4 regions of the Ruegeria sp. BB7 genome follow, and region 4 is predicted to be linked to each of the others. Evidence: riboswitches for the same ligand, from Rfam matches in the RefSeq annotation. Region 4 holds a riboswitch; each other region holds the start of a gene.
The links. Region 4 has a riboswitch for cobalamin ahead of ACR0D7_RS17345 (hypothetical protein). Riboswitches for the same ligand answer to the same signal wherever they lie in the genome.
Positions count from the first base shown of each region.

Region 1 (4,847 bases), on a different contig from region 4:
TGCGTGTCGTGGTTTGTAGAACGACGCCAACTATACCCAATCCGGCACCAATCACCGCAGCAAACAAAGCACGCGGCAAGCGCAGGTCAAAGACGATCCGATGCGCGGGGGCCATTTCTCCGTCGACCAGACCAGTGCCCAAAAGGACAGCGTCGAATGCATCCACGGTAGGAATTGGAGTTGTACCGTACACGGTTGAAATCAGCAAAAGGGCGGCCAGACCGACCGCCCTCAACATGAGTAAGAGGCCAAATCGGCCCATATCAGTTGACGCCCGGATGCATGGCCTGAGCCATTTTCGAGATCGCTTCGATATTGGCCGGCCCCGGTGTCAGCTCTTCGTAGCGCAAACCGATCCAGCGCTCGTTTTTCACGGCGTCGGTCAGGGACATAACCGGGTGTTCCTGAAGGAACTTGAAGGTATCGGCCGCCCCATTACCGGTCTGATAGTCCAAAAGCACCAGGAATTCCGGGTTTGATGCAGCCACGGATTCCCACGACGTGCGGCCCCAGCTGGTTTCCATGTCATGAGTTACGTTTTCGCCGCCAGCTGCTGTAATCATCGCGTCGGGAATAGCGAACTTACCAGCGGTGAAGGGCGCATCTGCGGGACCATCCAGCAAGAAGACACGTGGTTTCGGCAATTCCGCGGTTTGGGCCTCAATGGCTGCCAGTTCGTCTTTCCAGCCGCTCACCAATTCCTCGGCCTTGTCTTCGACATGCATCACCTTGCCCAGACGCAGAACGTCGTCGAACAACAGGTCCATGCTGGCCTCGGGGCGGTCCTTATCCAGATGCACGCAGCTTTCCGTCAGGATCATGGTTTTGATGCCAAAGGGTTCCAGCGTGTCCGGGGTGACGTCACCACCCGGCTTCATGCCATAGTACCAACCGGCGAAAAACAAGTCTGGCGCAACCGCGACAAGGTTTTCAACCGTCGGGTATTTTGGCGCAAGCTCGGGGATGTCACCGCGAAGCGTATCAAACTCAGGGCTGGTCTTGTACCAACCTGTGATGCCGGTCAGACCGACAATCTTGTCCTGCAAACCCAAAGCAAAAGCCATATCGGTCATGTTCATGTCATGCACAACCAGACGCTCGGGCTGGGTTTCGAACACCAGCGGCTCGCCGCAATTATCGACTGTTACTTCATTTGCAGATGCGCCGCCTGCAATGGCAGTGGCAAGTGCCACGGACCAGATGTGCTTCATTTTGAGGAGGTTCCTTTGTCTAGTTTGAAACAGTTGTTTTTCGGATATCCAGCGCCGGGATAACACGGCCTTCGTGGTGGAAGCTTAGGTAGTCGACACCGAAAGTCTCACGTACATGTTCGGGCGTCAGAACCTCGTCCACAGGGCCAAAACTGGTAAGCCGGGATGACTTCATCAACGCCACATGAGTAGCGAATTCAGGGATCATGACCAAATCGTGGACGATCATCACCACGGTGATCCCCAACTCGGCAACCAGAGACAGCATCCGTCCCTTGGCATCCGGGTCCAGATGGTTGGTCGGCTCGTCCAAAAACAGCAATGAGGGGTTCTGCGCCAAGGCACGCGCAATATGCGCCCGCTGACGCTCACCCCCAGACAGGACAGCCATTTTTTTATCCGCAAGAGCGCCCAGACCGGTCAGCCGCAAAATTCTCGACAATTCCGTAGCATGTTCATCGGTCGAGCGATCGGATCGAATCGGAATTTGACCAAGAGCAACGTAGTCCCGCAATGCCAACCTTCCGTCCGGGTATTCCTGCTGGCTGACGACTGCGATTTTTCGTGCGCGTTCAACTGCCGACATCTGCCGAAGACTGCGCCCTTTGACCAGAACATCCCCCAGCGCCAGATCCACTGCGCCGCACAAAAGGTTCAGAAGCGTAGTCTTACCAGCACCGTTTGGCCCGGCGATGGCCAGAATGGCCCCCTCATCTAACTCAAAAGATGCCTGCTGCAGCAAGGCGTCACCATTGAGGGCATGATATGCAAGATCCCGGGCAACCAAGAAGGATGAGGAATTCATCGACACTCCCCTAACTCAAGCCGCGGCAGCCGAGACAACGTCTTTTCGAATAACTGTGGTGGCCTGTCTGTTGCGCTGGTCCACCCATCTTCGCTGAGGCGAAATTGCCCGGCGAATTCAGCCAAAGCTTTGATGTCCTGTTCCGTTTCAATGTCACCGAACAGATATTGCGCCTTTCCTGATGCCTGAAACCCAACAGTCGTTGGGTGTGCACAACCCGCCATGCACGCGATTTTGCGCAGTGCAAAACCCGAAGGCAGCTTCGCAGCCAATGCCTGGCACAATGCGTCTGCGTTGTCTTCGCCTTTGCAGGTCGAACAAATCAGCAGGAAATGATCAGGTGTATCCAACATTACCCACTCCACTTGTTGCCAAGCGCAAGCAGAAGGTGCCGATCATGTAAACACGCATGAAACGTGCCATCAAAGCCTCCTTCCAGGACGCCCCGCCCCGGGTTGGTTAAAACACTTGATGGCAGGTCTCCTGACTTGCGGGTCGATGCTTGGCCGTCCTTCCCGACCTTCTGGGTCAGTGGGTATTTGGCGTCGCTCACCGCTTACAGTTGCGGGGGCAGTCACGGACTTGGTGCCAGTCGGCCAACCTCACCGTATTCCCTTTTCACCCCGCTTTAGCACCCGCGGGGACCATCTGGGGAACGAGTGCCCGAGAACTGGAGTTGGGTCAAATGGTTTTTCCAGACTGCAATCAGTTTCTGTGCCGGTTAAACGCAATGGTCGTTCTCACGTCCCACAATCATCAACACTATACATCCGGTTCTTCTCTCAGTATGGACAGCGCTTCGACGTTGATCCGTCTGTTGGACGCTCTGAGGGTGGCCGCAGCACCCAAAAGAGCCGAACCATGAAACAGACAATTTCAGATGCCCTTTCGCGCAAAGGGTATACCACACTGACTCCAGTCCAAGAGGCCGTATCAGACCCAGAACTTAAGGGCCGGGACTTGCTGGTCTCGGCTCAGACCGGATCAGGCAAGACTATAGGTTTCGGTCTGGCCATCGCATCCACAATTTTGGGCGAGGCAGAAGTATTTGACACCAGCGGGGCGCCCTTGGCGCTGGTTATCGCCCCAACACGCGAGCTTGCTATGCAGGTCAAGCGAGAGCTTGGTTGGCTTTACGCAGATGCAGGTGCCTTCATTACTTCCTGTGTCGGCGGCATGGATATGCGCGATGAACGCCGTGCACTGGCCCGTGGTGCGCATATCGTTGTAGCGACACCGGGGCGCCTGCGCGATCACATCATGCGCGGCTCGATCGACCTGACAGCGGTGCGTGCGGTGGTGCTGGACGAGGCCGACGAAATGCTCGACCTTGGGTTCCGTGAGGATCTGGAGTTCATCCTCGAAGAAACACCGACGGACCGGCAGACCCTGCTGTTTTCAGCCACAGTCCCACGCGCCATTGCAAATCTTGCCACCCGGTACCAGCAGAATGCTGAACGTGTCAGCACCGTCAGTGAACGGACCCAGCACGCCGACATCGAATACCGGGCAATGAAAGTGGCCCCTCGTGATGGGGAAAACGCGATCATCAATGTCTTGCGGTACTACGAGGCCCCAAACGCCATCGTGTTTTGCAACACCCGCGCCATGGTGGGTCGCTTGACGGCCCGGTTGTCAAACCGTGGATTTTCGGTTGTAGCCCTCTCAGGAGAGCTGACGCAAAGCGAGCGTTCGAATGCCCTGCAAGCGATGCGCGACGGGCGCGCCCGGGTCTGTGTCGCAACAGATGTCGCGGCACGAGGGATTGATCTGCCGAATTTGGATCTTGTGATCCATGCTGAACTGCCCAACAGCCATGAAACCCTTCTGCACCGATCTGGTCGGACCGGACGTGCCGGGCGCAAAGGTGTCAGCACTCTGATCGTTGCTCCGAGTTCGGTCAAAAAAGCCGAACGGCTTTTGAAATTCGCCAAACTTACCGCCCAATGGGGCGCGGCACCGTCGGCTGACGAAGTCAATGCACAGGATTTGGCGCGGATGTTCGGTTCTGATGACTGGGAGGCAGACATTGCCGACAGCGAGCGCGCGTCGGTGGATGAACTGGTGGCGAAGTTCACGCCAGAGCAACTTGCTGCCGCATATGTCCGGCAATACAAAGGCCAACATTCCGCGCCCGAAGAGTTGAGCGACGTGGCTACAGCTGCGCCAAGGTCACAGGCAGATTTTGGGCCGAGCGTGTGGTTCTCATTGTCTGAGGGGCGCAATCAAAATGCGTCTCCACGTTATCTTCTGCCAATGGTGTGTAAGGCCGGGAATATCACCAAGGCCGATATTGGCGCGATCCGCATCGCAGAGGACGTGACCTACATAGAAATACGTGAAAGCAGCGTACCCGGTTTCTTGAAGGCCATCGGACCAGATATGAAGGTCGAACGCACGAAAGACATCGTAAGGTTGGAGACAGCACCCGATCTTTCAAAATCTGGTAAGTCGGGTCCAAAGCGCGGCACAAAAGGCAAAAGAAGCCCGGCAAAAGCCGAGGGAAAACCGCCTCGCCTTGTTGAGCCGCAACCTGCCAAACCGCGACAGAAGAAAGCTGTAGCGCGGCCCGAAAAAACGGAAAAAAATGCCAAGCCTAACCGTGATGACACCAATCGCACTGGACAGGCCAAGAAACCAAATCGAAAAAACGCCAGCGACCGTCCAAAAGGTCCACCACCACCAAAAGGCAAGCCAAATAGCAAGAAAAATCGCGCTCGTGCGGCCATGTCGAAAAAAGGTGGTAATGCAGTGCCAGTTCGCAAGAAGTAAGCTTTAATCTTTGAGAGACCGGAGCCAGCGGACTGGCTTCGCCTTGACAGAACCGCCCC
Region 1 is NZ_JBQFUV010000017.1:22,970-27,816, forward strand. It holds gene ACR0D7_RS17495 (FecCD family ABC transporter permease) at 1-238, opposite strand, end outside; gene ACR0D7_RS17500 (ABC transporter substrate-binding protein) at 264-1,211, opposite strand; gene ACR0D7_RS17505 (ABC transporter ATP-binding protein) at 1,231-2,016, opposite strand; gene ACR0D7_RS17510 (DUF1636 family protein) at 2,013-2,369, opposite strand; cobalamin riboswitch at 2,473-2,680, opposite strand; gene ACR0D7_RS17515 (DEAD/DEAH box helicase) at 2,878-4,788, shown strand.
Region 1: another riboswitch for cobalamin. It lies ahead of ACR0D7_RS17510 (DUF1636 family protein); the one in region 4 lies ahead of ACR0D7_RS17345 (hypothetical protein).

Region 2 (4,847 bases), on a different contig from region 4:
GCAAAAACAAAGCTGGGCGTTTTGTAGGAAAGGGTAGCAGTCCCGTCGTCGTTTTCCGTCACGTAAAAGCGTATCGGGGCCTCGATCATCGCAGGGACCGAAGTTTCCAGAACGCGCACGGCGTAGTCGTTGTTGAAGGCACCGATAACTAAGTTGCCGGGAATGGTGATCCCGCGCGCGGCGGCTGCTTTGGTAGGTCCGGCCTGGGTGACCACGATCAACCCGTTTTCCTTCACCGCGGCCTTGGTGTCTGCAACCAATTCGCCATAGCTTTTGTCGGTGGGATACACTGCCCATCCTGATAACGGTTCATCCGCTAGGACGGGCAGGGCCAGAAGGCAGAGCAAAGCCAATATTGCGCGCATGTCGGGGCCTCGTTTTGTGTGACTGACCAAGTGATGACAGAAATCCCCGATGGGCGCACCTACAATCCTTTTGCATTCAGGATTGCGGAAACGGCCATAAACCCTCAGAAACATGCGGACGATACAGGATGAGGCCGCGTGTGGACCGGATACACCTTTTGATCTGCAGCAGTTGTTCAGGCCAGCGCGACCGCGCGGCCGAGCACCAGGCCGTGGGCGCAGCTCTGTCTCGTGCCGGATTGGAAGATCGTGTTGAGGTCTCGGATCACGCCTGTTTCAGCGGCTGCACCGAACCGACCGCGCTGGCGCTGCAATCTGTTGGCCGGGCTTCGTATGTGTTTTCAGGGATCAATGTCGTTGCGGATGCCGAGGACATCGCCGCAACCTGTAAAACCTATCTGGATAGCCCCGCTGGTTGGATCGAAGACGCCCGTCCTTGCGGGCGGCTTCGGATGTGTTTGCGTGCGCGTATACCGGCGCTTTAATCGACCTGAACGGTGATTGCAGCACTGACCGGAACATCGTCGACTGTCAGCGGGCTGTGGCTGTTGGCGTTCAGTGAGACCGAGACCTTGACCTCACCCTTAGGCAAATCAGGGATGTGCATCCAGTTGCCATAGAGACGGGCTAGTTTCTCGCCATTTACATAGACATGCGCGTGACCTTCGCCCTCCTTGTCGGCGGCAGAAGCGTTTTCCGGTGAGAACCGGAAGTTTTGCGGCAGGACGTGCAGATTCCACCCGGCCATCGGATCTTGGGTCAGCGCAATTTCCAGTCCGGGCGCGTCCGGGCCTGCGGGCAGGTTCACGGCAGTTGAGTGGTCATGTGCCATCGCCTCGGCATGAGCACCGCCGTGATGTGCGGGGTCGCCGTGGTCGTGGCCGTCAAACGTGACGCCGTTGGCTGCGGCCAGCACGAATCCTGCGCCACCGCCGAACACCAGACCGATTGCAAATAGGGCAAGTGAGCGAGCCATTTTCTTTCCTAACAGGTAAAAAGAAACGCGCCGGGCGGAACCCGGCGCGCAACGGATGAAACGATCAGGCCGTCGCGTCGATGCGCTTGCCTTCGCTTTGCCAGAAATAACCGGCGAAAGCGCCAACCAGAACCCAGGCCACCAGACCGATGCCAAAGGCACGGGCTGCGAACAGGGCGCCAATCTCGGTCGGGACAGGGCCAGTGAACACATCGGGTTCAGGCGCGCCGATCAGGTGCGGTGCCAGCAATAGGGCGGCCGCGACGACATAGCTGATCAGGTTGCTGCCAAAGGCGATCAACCACATCGCTACGATCGCTGCGCCAACTGTCGCAAACCACCAGACCTGACGTGCGTAAACGTCAGCTGCTGCCACACCGGGCACTTCGGGCGCCAGGGTAAACCCTGGTGCAAGGTGGAAAGCGACAAAGCCCGCCAGACCCCACAGAACGCCGGTACGGCCATCAATCTTGTGGCCATTGCCTTCAGCCACCGACATCAGGGCAACCATCATCAGCGCGTAACCGGTATAAGTCAGCATGGTGAAGATAACGCTGAGCGCGTCACGGGTCAGTTCGGAGAACATGCCCGGCAATTCCGGATGCGCTGAAACGGCCTCGGCTCCGAAATGCACCAGCTCACCAGATTCGTACAGTTCAGCGTGCAGCAAAACGGGTTGCACAAAGACCAACTGCAGCAAGGCGGCTATCAGCCCCGCTGCAGCACCAGCGAACAACGCGCTGGTCAGTATACGACTGAACATGGTCTTAGTGGCAGGGGAAGCCGGTCGCGTGACGGACGTCATGCGCAGCATCGTGCAGTGCTGCGGCCTGAACGTGACCGGTCAGTGTGACGATGCCCAGACCCAGAACCACTGCGAACATGACCGGTACAAAACCTGTGCGCGCGGCGGATGCTGTTTTTGTTAGTGTTGCCATCTTTAGTTCTCCTTTGCCGCCGCACCCGACGGCCGGTGTTTCAATTACATGCCTGGCAGGTCTCCTGGCTTGCGGGTCGATGCCTCTGTTCGCCTTCCCCCTGAAAAACAGGAGTGGCTGGTTGAACAGGGCTCACCGCTTACAGTCGCGGGGGCGGCTTTGGTTTTGACCAACGCATTGGTCGCACCAAATTCCCTCTTAGCTTCCGGATGCCTCCGGCGGGACCAGACACCTTCATTTAGACGTTTTGATGGTTGCGGCGCAATCGTCATTTGCGACCTATTTCGTCAGTTCACGCGCTTTTTCAATAAATAGATATCCATGATCCAGCCATGATCGGCGCGCGCGCTGGCGCGCGTGTCTAGAATCTGCTGTGCCACGCCTGTCAGAGGCCCCGAGATCAGGATTTCCTCTTTCATACCGACGTAAGCGCCCCACCAGATGTCATATTCGGCCATCTCCAAGGATTGGAACGAACATTCGCCATCCAACATAACCGCAACTTTTGAGGCATTTACGGGCCATCCTTCATCGCGGATACGCCGTCCAGTGGTAACCACATAGGGCGCACCCAAATCGTTGATCGGAATCGCATGGGCCGCGGTCAGAGCCTGCAGCGCGGTGATTCCGGGAACGACCCGAGTTTCCGGTTGTGGGGTCAACCGTGATGCGATTCGCAGAGAGCTGTCGTACAGCGACGGATCGCCCCAAATCAGAAGCGCCACATGGCGAACGTCGGGATTGGCCGAGATCGCCTCCTGCCAGCGCAAAGCGATCGCATCGTGCCAGTCATCGACACCTCGCAGATAGCCATCATCCGACCGGCGCTTGGGAATATCGAAATAGGCAATCTGCGGCGGCGTGTCGGTAACGGTCGCGATGATTTCTTCGCGCAACCCAGCCAGATCGGCCTTATTCTCACCTTTGCGGGGGATCAGGATCAGATCCGCATCGCGGATGGCCTGCGCACCCTGCAAGGTCACGTGGTCCGGGTTGCCAGTGCCGATACCTATCAGGGTCAGGTCAAACATCGTCAAATTCTGCCAATGGGCCATATAGGATCAGGGCCGGGGCTGTGCCAATCTCAGTGCTCAGTTGTTCAGACAGTGCTCCGACGGTTGCACGGTGCAGCTTCTGATCTGGTGTTGAAACGGATTCGGCCATCATCGCAGGCGTGTCCAAAGGCAACCCGTGTTTGTGCAGGGTTTTGACCAATAAAGGAAACGTCCGCTTGCCCATGAATACCACAGTCGTCGCATCAGGATCGGCCAGAGCGGGCAGGTTCAGGTCTTCGGGCAACTTGCCGCTAACGTCGTGGCCGGTGACGAATTGTACCCGCCGCGCGGTCAGCCGGCGGGTCAAAGGAATACCCGCCGCCGCCGCCGCTGCGACCGCCGATGGAATGCCGGGGATGATTTCGTATTCGATCCCGGCTTCACGCAAGGCAAGCAATTCCTCTTCCAAACGACCGAACATCCCGCCATCGCCGGATTTCAAACGTACGACATGCTGACCGGTCTGCGCATACTCCACCAGCAACCGGCTGACATGGTCCTGCTTGGGAGAGGGCCGCCCGGCGCGTTTGCCGACGCCAACCAAATCGGCATCCTCGCGCGCATGGCTTAGGATCGGGCCGCTGCTGAGATCATCAAACAACACCGCGTCGGCCTTTTGCATCCGGTCGACAGCTTTCAGCGTCAACAATTCCGGATCGCCAGGGCCAGAACCGATGAAGGACACAAACCCGCTCATGCCGAGGCCTCCGCGATCAGGTGAAAGAATGTGCCGGTCACATAACCGCGTACCGATCCGGTCTGCGGGCCCTCGGCGCCTTCTGCGTCAAACACGCGCGCTAGCGGAGCGTCCGGCTGCTCGACAATCGAGGAATAGTGGAACTCATGCCCGCGCAGGGCCGAGCCGACCTCGTAGCCAGGCATTTGAGCCAGCAATTCCGCCTTGCGGTAGCCGAGGTTGAACTTGCGCTTCTCATACGAAGTCACCAGCCCCAGCAATCCTGCCATCTGATGACGGGCGCCATCCTTGTCGATCAAGCCCTGACCTAGGGCCATGTACCCCCCACATTCTCCATGAACCGGCTTAGTTTCCGCATGTCTGCGAAGCCCCGCCAGAAAAGTTTCCGCAGCGGCCAGTGTACCGGCATGCAGCTCAGGATACCCACCAGGCAACCAGACCAGATCCGCATCCGGATCTGGGGCCTCGTTGGCCAACGGAGAGAATGGCCGTATTTCTGCCCCGGCCGCGCGCCAGCCTTCCAGCAAATGAGGATAGGTGAATGAAAACGCCGCGTCGCGTGCCAGCGCGATCCGCTGGGCTGGGGGGCGCGGCAGCGTGGCGGACGATGGCCCTTGCGGGCCTGAGGACGCCGCCATCTTGATCGCCTCCAAATCCACATGCTCTCGCAGAAATGCGGCATATCCGGCAATCGCCGTTTCAAGATCGGGATGCTCGACCGCCTGGATCAGCCCAAGGTGCCGCTCGGGTAGGGTCAAGTCTCCTCGACGGGGAAGAACGCCCAGAACCGGCAGTCCCTCGCGTTCCATCCCCAAT
Region 2 is NZ_JBQFUV010000012.1:69,141-73,987, forward strand. It holds gene ACR0D7_RS15970 (DUF302 domain-containing protein) at 1-365, opposite strand, end outside; gene ACR0D7_RS15975 (DUF1636 family protein) at 506-850, shown strand; gene ACR0D7_RS15980 (hypothetical protein) at 847-1,341, opposite strand; gene ACR0D7_RS15985 (CbtA family protein) at 1,406-2,104, opposite strand; gene ACR0D7_RS15990 (CbtB domain-containing protein) at 2,109-2,279, opposite strand; cobalamin riboswitch at 2,317-2,523, opposite strand; gene cobF (precorrin-6A synthase (deacetylating)) at 2,567-3,310, opposite strand; gene cobA (uroporphyrinogen-III C-methyltransferase) at 3,303-4,031, opposite strand; gene ACR0D7_RS16005 (cobyrinic acid a,c-diamide synthase CobB) at 4,028-4,847, opposite strand, start outside.
Region 2: another riboswitch for cobalamin. It lies ahead of ACR0D7_RS15990 (CbtB domain-containing protein); the one in region 4 lies ahead of ACR0D7_RS17345 (hypothetical protein).

Region 3 (4,847 bases), on a different contig from region 4:
TGAACAGTTTACGACGAAATGCATAGCTGCTGCGAAACAAAACGGTACAGCGCTGATGAGCACGTTGGAGCTATTCAAAGCTGCAAAGTACCTAGCTGAAAATGAAGACAGTGTTTTTGCAAAGAACTGCCGAAAGGTTTTGTTGGAGGAGGTTGGCGAGTTAACCCTCCCAGACATTCCCTCTGAGTGAAAAAAACCGCAACAAATCCCGCAACATTTTGAATGGCATCAGGGCGGAAGATCACCCTTAAATATTGATATGAAAAGAGAATTTTTCTGCACCAGTTCGACTTCAAAACAGGTACTCGCCTCCACTCCTACAACATCACATACCGCCCATATTATTTAGTGTATCCTCTGTTATTCGACTCCACGCCCCTGTGGAACAACCTCATATCCCGGTTCCTCAGGCTCATCATCCAACATCTCTGGTGGAAAACCCGGCGCCGTGATATCCAGCCCCGTTGCCTCTTCCAACCGCCTGATAATGTTAGGGGAAAGCTCGCGTTCACCGAACCGGGCAATGCCGTCTTCGAAGATTTGGATCATCACCGGATTTATCTCCAACGGCACCCCAGCGCGGTCGGCGACGTCCTGAAACAGGCCAATGTCCTTTTTCACCAGATCCATCGTGAACGAAATATCACGCGACCCGTTCAAAATAACTTGGCTTTCGGTTTCGTGAACAAACGAGGTTCCCGAAGAAATCTTGATCGCCTCATATGTGGTATTGAGGTCCATGCCTGCGGCCTTGGCTGTTACCAACGCCTCGGCGCAGGTGATCAGGTTTGCGGTGGCAAGATAGTTGGTCAGCACCTTGAGAACCGAGGCCGAGCCTAATTCGCCCGTGTGCAGCACACGCCGACCCATGGTGGTGAGGAAGGGCAGGATTTGCTCGAACGTCGCACGATCACATCCGGCGAAGATCGAGATGTTGCCGGTTGCTGCACGGTGGCAACCGCCGGACACGGGGCAATCGACCGCAGCGCCTCCGCGTTCGATTACCATGGTCCCCAGTCGCTTGGCTTCGGCCTCATCGGTGGTTGACATCTCCATCCAGATTTTGCCCGGTCCGACTTCGGACAGCATCTCTTGCATGACCGCGTCAGAGGCGGCGGGTGATGGCAAGCAGGTAATGACGGCATCGCAATCCCGCATCATTTGCGCAGAGTTTTCGGCTGCTTTGGCACCTTTGGCCACGAATTCGGCCACCAGATCGGGGTTGAGGTCATGGACCGTCAGGTCAATTCCGTTGCGCAAAAGCGATCCTGACAGTTTACCGCCGACATTCCCCAAACCGATAAATCCAACTTTCATGTTTACCTCCTGACGGTCGTATTTGGGCCAAGTATCTATGTTGCCCGCTAGAAACAAAAATGATTAATATGCCAATATATGGTCAAATAATTTTGGTGCTAAATGGATCGCCTGCCAAATCCCACATGGTTGCGCAGCTTTGAATCCGCAGCACGGCATCTGAATTTTACCACCACAGCGAGGGAACTTGGCCTGACGCAGACGGCTGTTTCATTACACATCCGCTCGCTTGAGGCCGAACTGGGGCAAAAACTATTCACCCGGAACGCGCGGAGGTTGGAACTAACCGAACTTGGACAGTCCTATTCGCTGACGGTCCGGCGCTCTCTGGCAGATATCGCGCTGTCCACCAACAGTCTGTTTGGCCCTGCCTCACGGCAGACCCTGACAATCCGCGCGGCGATATCAACTGCAACGTATTGGATAGCTGCAGAACTGCCTGACTTTACCGTGCGGCACCCGGAAATCCCTGTGCGACTGGTCTCACACATCTGGAATGACAGCATCGCGCCCGGAGATGTGGATGTAGAAATTCGGCTTGGTTATGGCGATTGGCCTGGGGTGATCTCCGAGAAACTGACCGAAGAAAAATTGGTGCCGGTGAGCCGGGCTGGGGGCGGCTTGCCGACGTGTAACAACCTGCAAAAGGGCCCTCTGATTCATATCCTTGGATACGAAGACAACTGGGCCCGCTATTTTCAGGCCAATAACATCGCACCCCCGGATCAAGCGCCTCAGCATTCGGTGGACACTTCGGTGGCTGCGCTGCAGCTTGTCATGGCCGGCGCTGGCTATGCGACGATTCTGGAACGGTTTGCGCGAAACGCGATCCGGCAGGGTGCACCGCTTGAAATTACAGGCCCTGCGATTCCCTTTGCTCAGTCACATTATCTGATCAGCGCGCAGGGAGCTGCCCAGCCGACAGCGGCCGCGGGGCTGTTTTGCGCGTGGCTGCGGGATCGGATTGCGCTGGATGCCGCTGATTGACATAGGCTGGTCGCTTTTCTGACCTGAGCAAGAGCAACCCATACCTCGTGCTTGACAACCCCCCTGCCCGTGCCGCATGTCCGACGCGCTGGTGTCCATCTTTGGATGGATGAAAAGGGAATGCGTCAACGGATCATCCGCCAAACGCAGCCGCCCCCGCGACCGTGACCGGAGAGGGTGCCCAAAGCCACTGGCCAACAAGGCCGGGAAGGCGGGACATCTGCCGGGGCTTACGCCCCTATATCCGCAAGCCGGGAGACCTGCCAGCGCCCGAAGTTGAAACCGGACGGGGTGATCCGGTGTCGGGCCCATGTGCAGACGTGGCCCGCATGAAACCCCGTCCCCCGCGAAGAGGATTTGGGGGGATGAGAGACGTGACCGATACTGCACCAGTCGAATTGCTGGTCTGCACCACGTGCCGCCGTGGCCTGCCCGTCGAGGATGACGACCAGCGCCCCGGCACATTGTTGCATAAAGCCCTGGAACGGGCGGACTTGCCCGAGGGCATCACGCTGAAACCGGTCGAGTGCCTGTCGAACTGCGATCAGGGCTGTTCCATCGTGTTGCGCGGCGGGGCAGACCGCTGGACCTTTGTCTATGAGAACCTGAACGAAACCGACCACGTTGACGTCATCGTCGACGGAGCGACCAAGTATCTGGCCACCGAGGACGGCTTGGTCAAATGGCGTGAGCGTCCCGAGCATTTCCGCAAAAACTGCGCCTCGCGCATTCCCCCGATTGGAGCCCCGAAATGAGCAATCTGGAAAAACTCCCCGTTACTGTGATCACCGGCTTTTTGGGCTCGGGCAAGACCACGCTGGTCAAACACCTGATGCAGAACCCTCAAGGCAAGCGTCTGGCCGTTGTGGTCAACGAGTTCGGCGATGTAGGCGTAGATGGCGATATCCTGAAATCCTGTGCAATTCCGGATTGCCCGGCTGAGAACATCATGGAACTGGCAAACGGCTGCATCTGCTGCACCGTGGCCGATGATTTCATCCCAACAATCGAAGCCCTGATGGCGCTGGAGCCGCGCCCCGATCACATCCTGATCGAAACGTCAGGTCTGGCCCTGCCAAAACCGCTGCTGAAGGCGTTCGACTGGCCCGATATCCGGTCCAAGATCACCGTGGATGGTGTGATCGCTTTGGCCGATGCCGAGGCCGTCGCCGCCGGTCGCTTCGCCCCGAATGTCGAGGCCGTAGACGCCCAGCGCCTGGCCGATGACTCGATCGACCATGAAACGCCTCTGTCCGAAGTGTTCGAGGATCAGATCTCCTGTGCCGACATTATCCTGCTGACCAAGCCAGATCTGGCCGGTCCCGAAGGCGTTGCCAAAGCTAAGGAAGTCATCGCCGCCGAAGCCCCGCGCCCGCTGCCCGTGGTTGAAGTGGCCGAGGGCGTCGTGGACGTGCGCGTCGTGCTGGGTCTGGAGGCCGCTGCCGAGGATGACATGGAGGCGCGTCCCTCGCATCATGACGGCCACCACGACCACGAGCATGACGATTTCGAAAGCATTATCGTCGAACTTCCCGAACAGTCCGACCCTGCCGATCTGGTTGCCAAGATTGAACGTCTGGCCAAGGAGTTGAACATCCTGCGCGTCAAAGGCTACGCCGCCGTTCAGGGCAAACCCATGCGCCTGCTGGTGCAGGCCGTCGGTGCCCGCGTGCGCCACCAGTACGACCGCCCATGGGAACCCGGCGAAGAGCGTCGCTCGCGTCTGGTGGTCATTGCCGAGCATGACGACATCAAAGAGGCCGCAATCCGCGATATCCTTGTGGGTGTGACCGAAGCTGCCGAGTAAACCATGCACGTCGTCTTCCGCGAAAGCCACGGGTTAGAAGAAACCGAGACCCCGACCGATCTGGGCCAGAGCCCGGCGGATCTGGTGGTGTTGTCCTTTTCCGACAGTGACCTCGGAGCTTTCGCAGCGGGCTGGCATCGTGGTGGCGACCCTGAGGGGCGGATGCCGACACTGCGGCTGGCCAACCTGACGGCGCTGAAGCATCCGCTGTCTGTCGATACCTATGTCGAACAGACTTTGGAGGGTGCCAAAGGCATCCTGATCCGTCTGATTGGCGGCGTACCCTATTGGTCCTATGGCCTGCAGCAGGTTCTGGCGCTGGCGCAGGCCAAGGGCATCGCGCTGGCGGTGCTGCCTGCGGATGGGCGCGAGGACACGCGGCTGGATGAGTATTCCACCCTGCCCGTCTCGACCCTGCGTCGTCTGGCGCATCTCTGCGACACCGGCGGAGAGGTCGCGGCACAAGCCGCCCTGGCGCAAATGGCGCTGGCAGCGGGGCTCTATGCCGGTCCAGTGATGGGCGCCAAGACCCTGCCCGAGTGCGGTGCATGGTGCCCAGACCGTGGCGTGATCCCGGTGGACACCGCCTTTTCCGGCGACGCGAAACGCATCATTGTCACCTTTTACCGTGCCTATCTAACATCTGCAGACACAGCTCCGGTTGCCGCCCTGATCCGCAGCTTCCGCGCGCGCGGGTTTGAGGCGGTAGGCCTGTTCGCCCCCTCGCTGAAAGCCC
Region 3 is NZ_JBQFUV010000012.1:83,341-88,187, reverse strand. It holds gene ACR0D7_RS16075 (hypothetical protein) at 1-190, shown strand, start outside; gene ACR0D7_RS16070 (NAD(P)-dependent oxidoreductase) at 361-1,317, opposite strand; gene ACR0D7_RS16065 (LysR substrate-binding domain-containing protein) at 1,420-2,304, shown strand; cobalamin riboswitch at 2,377-2,586, shown strand; gene ACR0D7_RS16060 (DUF1636 family protein) at 2,670-3,059, shown strand; gene cobW (cobalamin biosynthesis protein CobW) at 3,056-4,111, shown strand; gene cobN (cobaltochelatase subunit CobN) at 4,115-4,847, shown strand, end outside.
Region 3: another riboswitch for cobalamin. It lies ahead of ACR0D7_RS16060 (DUF1636 family protein); the one in region 4 lies ahead of ACR0D7_RS17345 (hypothetical protein).

Region 4 (4,847 bases):
TCCCTCTGGCCAACTGTGTTTGCGCCATGTCAACGATCTGTATGTTTTCCCTAATGAATTACAGGCGGTGGTGGTGACTGCCGAGCAGATCAGCGATTGGTTGGAAATGTCCGCCGGGGTTTTCAACCAGATCTCGCCCGGGCAGCAAGACGAACTGATTGCCTTGGACCGGGCGGGGCATAACTTTGATGTCTTGTTGGGGCTTACCTACCAGATCGACCTGTCGCAGCCCCCGCGTTTCAAGGCCAGCGGACGCCTGATCAACCCGGCGCATCGACGAATTCGCAATATTCACTTCGAAGGTCGGCGGTTGTTGCCCAATCAGCACTTTGTTGTCGCGTTGAACAATTACCGCGCCAATGGGGGCGGTCATTTCCCCTTTGTCGAACAGGCAGAACCCATTGCGCTGCCCATGCTACCGATCCAGAGCATCTTGCGGGATTACCTGTCCGGCGATCTGCCACAAGACCCGCTGCAGCACGCCCCGCGCCCCTTTCACCTGATGTCTCAGCCCGGCTCAAAGGCGTTGCTGCGCACCGGACCAATGGCCCAAGCGCATCTGGAAGAGTTGGCAGAATACAACCCACAAGTGGTCGGTAAAGACGATGAAGGTTTTCTACTGATCCGCTTGACGCTCTGACGGCTTGTCTTTTCCCCGGTCATTGCCTATATCGACCGATGAGAGGTTGGCGCGGGCGAGCGCCTCGCCAACCTGGTCAGGTCCGGAAGGAAGCAGCCACAACGAGCCCCGCTTGGGTCGATGTCCAACCTCTCACTTCAATTCCCCAACATATTCGCACCAAACGGGCCAGTAGATTAGTCGATTAACCGTGGCCAGACGGCCGCGCTGCGACGCGCGAATGCGCCGATATGGCCAACCTTGGACAAGCCAAACTCAGTCGGTGACAGCAGATGGCGACGTGCATTGGGCCCATAAAGATCAGCCAGTCGCCAAACCGCTTTTGGCGGAACAACGTCGTCATCCTCAAAAGTAAACAAATCCACTGGCGTATCCATTTGCGTCCAGCGCGCGTCGGGCAAAGTAACGCCGATTTCGGGCAGGTAGTTGCGCGGCGCGGTACACCAACTGCGCCATTGCCAATAGACGCTAGCGGGCAAGTCTGCCCCGAACCCCAACGCCTTGCCGGGCAAATATCCCAGAGCTTTGACGGCCAAGGGTGCCTGGCCGTACCAAAACAGCAAAGCCAATGCTCTGTAGGGCCAGGGATGATCTGACACTGTAACCGGGCCGGAACAGACACAGATCATACGGTCGATTTGGTCGATATCAGGTTGAATCGGCCCCAGCATCCCGCCGACGGAATGGCCGATGCTCCACTGTTGCGCGTTGGGGAACCTCCGCCGCATCTCGGCCCGAGCGGCGGGCATGTCGATCAATGCCCAATCCGCCATCGTGGCGTGTGAATTCTTGAGCGGCCCCTCAAGCGAATGACCAAAATCTCGATAGTCATAAGTCAAGCAGGCCATGCCACGATCGGCAGCGAGCCAGCGGGCGAAATGCTGGTAGTAATCCCGCGGTACGCCGGTCGCGCCATGGATGATCACAGCGGTCTGGGGCTCATTCATCGGCAGGTACAACCGAGCTGACAAATTGGTCGAACCTGATTGAAACAGAAAGTCCTCGGTCAATACGGCCTTTGCGTTGTCCAGCATGTCGCCCTCAATCTGAACTAATCAGTTCACCCTTTCAAACCGCACGGATCACCCCTTCAAGTCAATCCCGTTTCAGCATGACCAAACGTCCGCTCGGCCATGGTCAAAGGCCGCTTGACTCAAACCACCCGAACCAATTAGCGATGACGTGATGGTTCCCGCCCCCGGTTTCGGGGCGGGATGAAAAGGGAACACGGTGCGGTTCTGCTTGGCTATGCCGGAACGAACCAAAGCCGCGACTGCCCCCGCAACTGTAAGCGGTGAGCAATGCCGAAACACCACTGGCCACAAGGCTGGGAAGGTAGGCAAAGCAATGACCCGCAAGTCAGGAGACCTGCCATCGAACGAAAAACCGAAACTCGGGCGGGGTGTCCGGGCAGGTTGTCAGCACGCTGTCACACCTGATCCATGCCCCTCGTCCCACGCGCGGAGGGCGCAAGATGATCTGGAAGACAAGGACACACCAATTCACCGCAACGGTCTGCCAACGCACCGGAGGAAACTGCCCGGCACTAGCGCAGATGGCGCGCGCTGTTGTACAGGCGATGGACGCCGCCGCCCTTGCAACGACCCCTGAGTTTGAGTTCAACGGCAGTAGCGACCTGACCCATTGCGCCGAAGGCTGCACCGCACGGTTCCGAGCGCAAAAGGATCAGATTCGGGTCTTTTGTGGCACAAGCTATGATGCGTCACTCGAATCGCTGGACGACTACGCGGATATGTTGTTCGGCCCTGACATGGTCATGCGCCCTGCGGGAATGTTGGCCGCGCTGCCCTGCGCCATGCTAGAGGTCACGGCGATTCCCTCCAAGCCGGTAGCCCAGACAGAACAACAGCTCGCGCTATAGACTAGCCGCTTGTCTGCGGAAGGCTGGCCCAATCCATTTGGCCATCGGTCTCGACGGCGCAGGGCCGCACTGCTCGCAAACGGTTCAACGCCTTCTCTGGGGATTCGCCATGCTCGACCATAAGGCGTAGAGCAATCATCCCGGACCGGCCACAGCCGCCCCGACAATGCACCAGCACCCGCCCCTCGCGGGACAGAATGCGCGTGGCAGCTGCGCTGACCTTAGACCAGGCGGCATCTGTCGCTGTGGACGGCGCTCCGAAATCCGCAACCGGCAAATGTGCCCATTCGATATTGTGCGCCCGCAGGTCATCACCAAAACCGCCTGTGCCCTCCTGCTGCATTTCAAACTCGGTGGTCATCGAGATCACAAGAGTCGGCTGCCAGTCGCGAATGACGCCCATATCCCGCGCATACCAGCCACCGCGCCCCGGCAGCGGCGACAGGGCAACGGTGCCATTTCCCACGCGTACAGCGTAAATTGCAAACTGGCTCACTCCGGGTCCTCCTCAGACACAGCTTGTAAGATGCGCAATCTGCCCTGCAAACCGAAATTCACCCAAGCCTGCTGTGGACGCGGGGCGCAGGGGTCTCTACGCTGCATCGGAACCCGAATCCGACAGAGCAGACATGAACGACACGCCCAGCCCCGCCTATCAGGTTCTTGCCCGTAAATACCGTCCGGAAACCTTTGCCGACCTCGTTGGCCAGGACGCGATGGTTCGCACGCTTAAAAACGCATTCGAGGCTGACAGGATCGCTCAGGCTTTCATCATGACCGGTATCCGCGGCACCGGCAAAACCACCACGGCGCGGATCATCGCCAAAGGCATGAACTGCATTGGGCCGGACGGCGAGGGCAAGCCAACGACCGAACCCTGCGGCCAGTGCGAGCATTGCGTGGCGATCATGGAAGGCCGCCATGTCGACGTGATGGAAATGGACGCCGCCAGCCGGACCGGTGTGAATGATATTCGCGAGATCATCGACAGCGTCCGCTATCGCGCCGCCAGCGCGCGCTACAAGATTTATATCATCGACGAGGTTCACATGCTCTCGACCAGCGCCTTCAACGCGCTGCTCAAGACGCTTGAAGAACCGCCCGAGCACGTGAAGTTCATCTTCGCCACCACCGAGATTCGCAAAGTGCCGGTTACGGTGTTGTCGCGTTGTCAGCGGTTCGACCTGCGCCGGATCGAGCCTGAGGACATGATCGGCCTGCTCAGAAAAATTGCAGCCGCCGAAAATGCTCAGATCGCGGATGACGCGCTGGCACTGATCACCCGCGCAGCGGAAGGTTCGGCGCGGGATGCGACCTCGCTGCTGGATCAGGCGATCTCGCACGGGGCTGGGGAAACCAGCGCGGATCAGGTGCGCGCGATGCTGGGCCTGGCCGATCGTGGTCGGGTGCTGGACCTTATGGACATGATCCTGCGCGGCGACGCTGCGGGAGCGCTGACCGAACTGGGCGGGCAATATGCCGAAGGCGCCGATCCGCTGGCTGTGCTGCGCGATCTGGCCGAAATCACCCATTGGGTATCGGTTGTCAAAATCACGCCGGATGCTGCCGACGACCCCACCGTATCCCCGGACGAACGCGCGCGGGGTATGCAAATGGCCGAAGCCCTGCCGATGCGTGTACTGACCCGCATGTGGCAGATGCTGCTGAAAGCGCTGGAAGAGGTCTCCGCCGCACCGAACGCTATGATGGCGGCTGAGATGGCGGTGATCCGCCTGACCCATGTGGCCGACCTGCCCAGCCCGGAAGAGCTGATCAAGCGGTTGCAGGACACTCCGCCACCTCCAAATGGCGGGCCCGGTGGTGGGATACCGACACCATCTCATGCGGCCGTTCAACCTCAGGCAACAGTGACGTCTGCTTATGCAGCCCCCGCCAGCGGCGGGTCCGGCGGGCCAAGCGCCGCTTTGGCACAGGATGCGCAAGCGGCTCTGGCACGCTATCCAACCTTCGACCATGTGGTCGAACTGATCCGCGCAAACCGGGATGGCGTTCTGCTGGACGAGGTCAAACGATCCTTGAGGCTGGTTGCCTATCAACCCGGTCGCATCGAGTTCCAGCCGACCGAGCGTGCCTCCGGCCAACTGGCTCAGCGTCTGGGCTCTGCGCTGCAACGCTGGACAGGCAACCGCTGGGCCGTGACCGTCGTCAATGAAGGCGGTGGCGAGACGATCTATGAAAGAGAAAACGCGGCAGATGAGGCGTTGAAGGCCCAGGCCCGAGAGCACCCTCTGGTGCAGGCAGTTCTGGCCCAATTTCCGAAAGCGCGGATCACAAACATAGAAACACCGGAACAACGCGCCGCTA
Region 4 is NZ_JBQFUV010000016.1:50,350-55,196, forward strand. It holds gene ACR0D7_RS17330 (bifunctional 2',3'-cyclic-nucleotide 2'-phosphodiesterase/3'-nucleotidase) at 1-640, shown strand, start outside; RNA gene ffs (signal recognition particle sRNA small type) at 680-778, shown strand; gene ACR0D7_RS17340 (alpha/beta hydrolase family protein) at 817-1,674, opposite strand; cobalamin riboswitch at 1,810-2,030, shown strand; gene ACR0D7_RS17345 (hypothetical protein) at 2,115-2,522, shown strand; gene ACR0D7_RS17350 (protein-tyrosine phosphatase family protein) at 2,524-3,018, opposite strand; gene ACR0D7_RS17355 (DNA polymerase III subunit gamma/tau) at 3,152-4,847, shown strand, end outside.